2 regions of the Streptomyces sp. NPDC048275 genome follow, and region 2 is predicted to be linked to the other one. Evidence: riboswitches for the same ligand, from Rfam matches in the RefSeq annotation. Region 2 holds a riboswitch; the other holds the start of a gene.

The links. A riboswitch is a leader RNA that binds a small molecule or an ion and turns the genes downstream of it on or off. The one in region 2 is predicted to bind cyclic di-AMP.
Region 1: it holds a riboswitch for cyclic di-AMP, as region 2 does, so the genes downstream of both, AB0D57_RS34225 (C40 family peptidase) here and AB0D57_RS18885 (M23 family metallopeptidase) in region 2, are expected to answer to the same signal.

What each region holds. Positions count from the first base shown of each region.
Region 1 is NZ_JBEZLR010000078.1:19,175-21,365, reverse strand. Features, by position in the region: gene AB0D57_RS34230 (hypothetical protein) at 1-294, shown strand, start outside; cyclic di-AMP (ydaO/yuaA leader) riboswitch at 590-785, shown strand; gene AB0D57_RS34225 (C40 family peptidase) at 789-1,262, shown strand; gene AB0D57_RS34220 (DUF6328 family protein) at 1,341-1,862, shown strand; gene AB0D57_RS34215 (LysE family translocator) at 1,816-2,191, opposite strand, start outside.
Region 2 is NZ_JBEZLR010000028.1:73,719-75,909, forward strand. Features, by position in the region: gene AB0D57_RS18880 (pitrilysin family protein) at 1-615, shown strand, start outside; cyclic di-AMP (ydaO/yuaA leader) riboswitch at 808-973, shown strand; gene AB0D57_RS18885 (M23 family metallopeptidase) at 986-1,750, shown strand; gene AB0D57_RS18890 (GntR family transcriptional regulator) at 1,932-2,191, shown strand, end outside.

The DNA.
Region 1 (2,191 bases), on a different contig from region 2:
CTGCCCCCACTGCCCGCACTGACCCGTGCCGAGGCCGAGCTGATCGACCGTTACCTCGACGTGGTCGACCTGCTCGGCCGTATCAACCCGGCCCGGCCGGGAGACACCTACCGCGGGCTGCGCGCCGCGCAGGCACTCGTAGGGAAAGCGACGGCACTGCGCGACGCCCTCGCGCTGATGCACCAGCGGGGCGAGAGCGAGGTGCACGCCCCGACCCTGGCGCAGGCCCTGCGGGTCCTCGACGGCGAGCGGCGGGCGGCCCGCGTCACCCTGCCGCCCGGCGCGGAGAGTTGACGCGTCCGGCCCGGGCTTCAAACGGACCAACCGGATTACCCCCTGATGGAGTAGACGCGGGTCCTTTCGGAGACCCGCAGAAGTTGCGCAACGCGCGTAACCCAGAAGCGGAACAGAAGGCTCCGGTGCTGGTGAAAGCGTCATCGATAGCCCCAACAGCCCTCGAACGGAAGAGTGTCCACCCGAACGGGTGAGTGGTGACTAACCCCACAAATCGCCGGTTCCGCTCGGATTTTCTGACTGGCATGCGTGAAGATCCCTTCGACGACAAGCCCCCGCCACAGCGGCGGGGCGGTCCGGGCGGACGCCGAGTCCTGCCGCCCCCGGATGACCGGTCGACAGATGTGCATCGGCAGGAGTGGAGGACCCAGCACGACGGTCCGCCGGAGAGATCCGGACGGACCTTGGGGTGAAGCCGCAGTACGCGGCCGGGCTACTTCGCCAGCCCGAATCCGACAGGTCATCCTTCACAGGCGGCTGACGAAGGGTTGCGCATGACTGCGCTCAATCGTGTTCCGTCGCTGTGGACGCGGGCCGGTACGGCCTCCGCGCTCACCCTCGCCGCCGTCGGCGGCGGGCTCGTGGTCCCGGGCGTCGCATCCGACGCCGAGGCGGCCACTGTGGCGACGAAGGCACTCCAGGTCGCGGCTTCCAAGAAGGGCTCCCCGTACCAGTACGGTGCCGCCGGGCCACGCCGCTTCGACTGCTCCGGGCTCACGCTCTACTCGTACAAGAAGGCAGGCAAGAAGCTGCCTCGTACGGCCGCGGCGCAGTACAACAAGTCCCGCCATGTCTCCGCCTCGAAACGCAAGGCCGGAGACCTCGTGTTCTTCCACTCGGGCAGCAGCGTGTACCACGTCGGCATCTACGCCGGGAAGGGAAAGATCTGGCACTCCCCGAAGACGGGGGAGGTCGTGAAGCTCCAGAAGATCTGGACCAAGAGCGTGTGGTACGGCCGGGTCAGCTGATCTGCCCGCGGGGGTGACGGCGGCCGCGCCGTCGCCCCCTCGGGGCATGAAACGGGATGAATCGGTTACTCGTACTCCATGGCCGAGCAACGTCCCCCCACAGATCGCGACGAGACGCCCCTCGAACGCGCCGACCGCAACTTCGGCGAACTGCTCCAGGAACTGCGCGTCACGCAGGCCGGGGTGCAGATTCTCTTCGCCTTCCTGCTGACCCTGGCCTTCACCCCGCGCTTCCCGTCCCTCGACACGATGCAGCGGGCCACGTACGTCGCGACGCTCCTGCTGGCCGTGCTGGCCACCGCCCTGTTCACGGCGCCTCCGGCCGTGCACCGGTTGCTGTTCGGGCAAGGTGCCAAGCCGACCATCGTGCGAGTCTCCTCCGCCCTGACCACGTTAGGTATGGGCGTTCTCATGCTGGCGATCACGGGATCGGTGCTGCTCGTCGTGGACGTGGCGGTCGGGCGGGGGCCCGGGATCGCCGCGAGCGCGGGCACACTGGTCGCCTATCTGGCGCTGTGGGGCGCGCTGCCGCGACTGGTCCGGCGTACCGTCGTCAGGACCGAAGAGGCTCCACAAGGAGCACCACGCCGAGAACGGTGAGTGCGGTGCCGGTGGCCGCCGCCACGACGCGGGCGGCGCGCGGCCTGCGCAGCAGGCGGCCGAGCCGGTCCACCAGCAACGCGACCGCCGGGAACCACACCAGGGCCAGGACGACCACGATCAGCGCCAGCAGCAGCGTGCGGGGCATCGCGGAGCTGCCCACGGGTACGAACTGCGGCAGCAGGCTGAGGAACGTGATGGGCGCCTTCGGGTTGAGCGCGTTGGTGACGAAACCCTGCCGCAGCGGGCCCGCACCCGAATCCGCCCCTTCGACCACCGCCCCGCTCGGCCGCCGCAGCCCCCACAAGGTCCGTACGCCGAGGTACAGC
Region 2 (2,191 bases):
CAGACGCAGCTGCTCATCGGACGCGTGGGTGCCGACCGGCACGACCGCGTCTGGCCCGCCCAGGTCCTCGGCACGTACTGCCTCGGTGGCACCCTCACCTCGCGCCTGGACCGCGTCCTGCGCGAGGAGAAGGGATACACCTACGGTGTGCGGGCGTTCGGCCAGGTACTGCGCGCCGCGGCGCCTTCTCCCTCCGGGGGGGCTACGGGCATCGCGATGCTGGCGATCAGCGGCTCCGTGGACACCCCGAACACCGGCCCGGCGCTCGACGACCTGTGGAAGGTGCTGCGCACCCTCGCGGCCGAGGGCCTGACGGACGCCGAGCGCGACATCGCCGTACAGAACCTGGTGGGTGTGGCGCCCCTCAAGTTCGAGACCGCGGCCGCGGTGGCGAGCACGCTCGCGGACCAGGTCGAGCAGTACCTGCCGGACGACTACCAGGCGACGCTGTACCGGCAGCTGGCCGCGACCGGCACCGTGGAGGCCACCGCGGCCGCCGTGAGCGCCTTCCCGGTGGACCGTCTGGTGACCATCCTGGTGGGTGACGCCGCGCAGATCGAGGAGCCGGTCAAGGCTCTGGGAATCGGTGAAGTGAGCGTTGTGACCGCCGAGTAGGACAGCACGGCCCATGGGGGCCCAGGAGGCCGCAGAGCCTCCTGGGCCCCCATTTGTCCGTATTGGTAGGGAGGTTGCCTGTCTGCCCTGTGGCATGCGCTACAAAAGCCGTGATCCGTTTGTTGATTGAAAGATGTCCCGTTTAGCGTCGGTCCGGCTGTTCGTCAGGCAGTGCGCCGCGCCCGCGGCACCGGACAGTCATCGCCGAGTCCCCGTACGGCGCGAGCCAGGGGAGCCGGGGACCCATACGCAGTCCCTGGGGTGAATCGGACGCCCTTCATGATCCGAAGGGGGTCCGTAGGAGACCTTCCTGCTCCGAACCCGTCAGCTAACCCGGTAGGCGAGAAGGAAGGAAAGGACCAGCCCCTACATGGCGTTCACCTGTGGCTCAGGGAAGCACCGCCGTCCGAGCCGCGTGAAGCGCACGACCACGAACGCCGTCGGCGTCGCGGCGCTCACCAGCACCGGTGTCATCGGAACCCTGGCCGCCCCGGCGTTCGCCGCGGACACCTCCGCCGACCGGACTGGACTGACCCAGGCCGTCTCGATCGGTGACTCGGTCGCCGAGCAGATAGACGCGCAGGCCGCCGCCCAGCAGCGCGCCGCCAAGGAGGCCGCAGCGCGGAAGCAGGCCGAGGAGGCCGCGCGGAAGCAGGCCGCGGAAGAGGCCAAGAAGGAGCGTGAGGCGGAGGAGCGCGCCGCCCGCGCCGCCGAACGCAAGCGTCTGAACTCCTTCGTCCCGCCGATCACCGGCTCCTACGTCTCCACCGGTTACCAGGCCGGCGGCAGCCTCTGGTCGTCCGGCAGCCACACCGGCGTCGACTTCCACGCGGCGTCCGGGACCTCGGTCCACGCGGTCGGCTCCGGCACCGTCGTCACGGCCGGCTGGGGCGGCGCCTACGGCAACGAGATCGTCATCAAGATGAACGACGGCACTTACACGATGTACGGCCATCTGTCGTCCATCGCCGTCTCCGTGGGGCAGACGGTCACCCCGGGCCGACAGATAGGCCTCTCCGGAGCCACCGGCAACACCACCGGACCGCACCTCCACTTCGAGGCCCGCACGACGGCGGAGTACGGCTCCGACGTCGACCCCGTCGCCTACCTCCGCTCGCACGGAGTGAACGTCTGACTTGCGGCAGTACTTCCGAAGCCCCGGCTCACCCAGCCGGGGCTTCGTCGTTTCGAACGACTCTGTCCAAAAAATATCCATGGATTCCGGCCCGCCATCGGAAATTCCGAGTCTCTGCAATAGAGTCACTGAACAAGCGTCAATCGACGGCGTTTCACGGGGATTAAAGCGGAGGTCCGGCATGCGTGTTCCTGCGCACTCGGTATGCACAGCGATCCGCGACGACATCGTCGCGGGTGTCTACGAGCGCGGCAGCCGGCTCACCGAGGAACTGCTCGCGCGCCGCTACGGCGTCTCGCGGGTTCCGGTGCGCGAGGCCCTGCGCACCCTGGAGGCCGAGGGCTTCGTTCTCACCCGTCGACACGCGGGCGCATGCGTCGCGGAGCCCACCGAGCAGGAGGCCGCCGATCTCTTGGAGATGCGCATGCTCCTGGAGCCGCT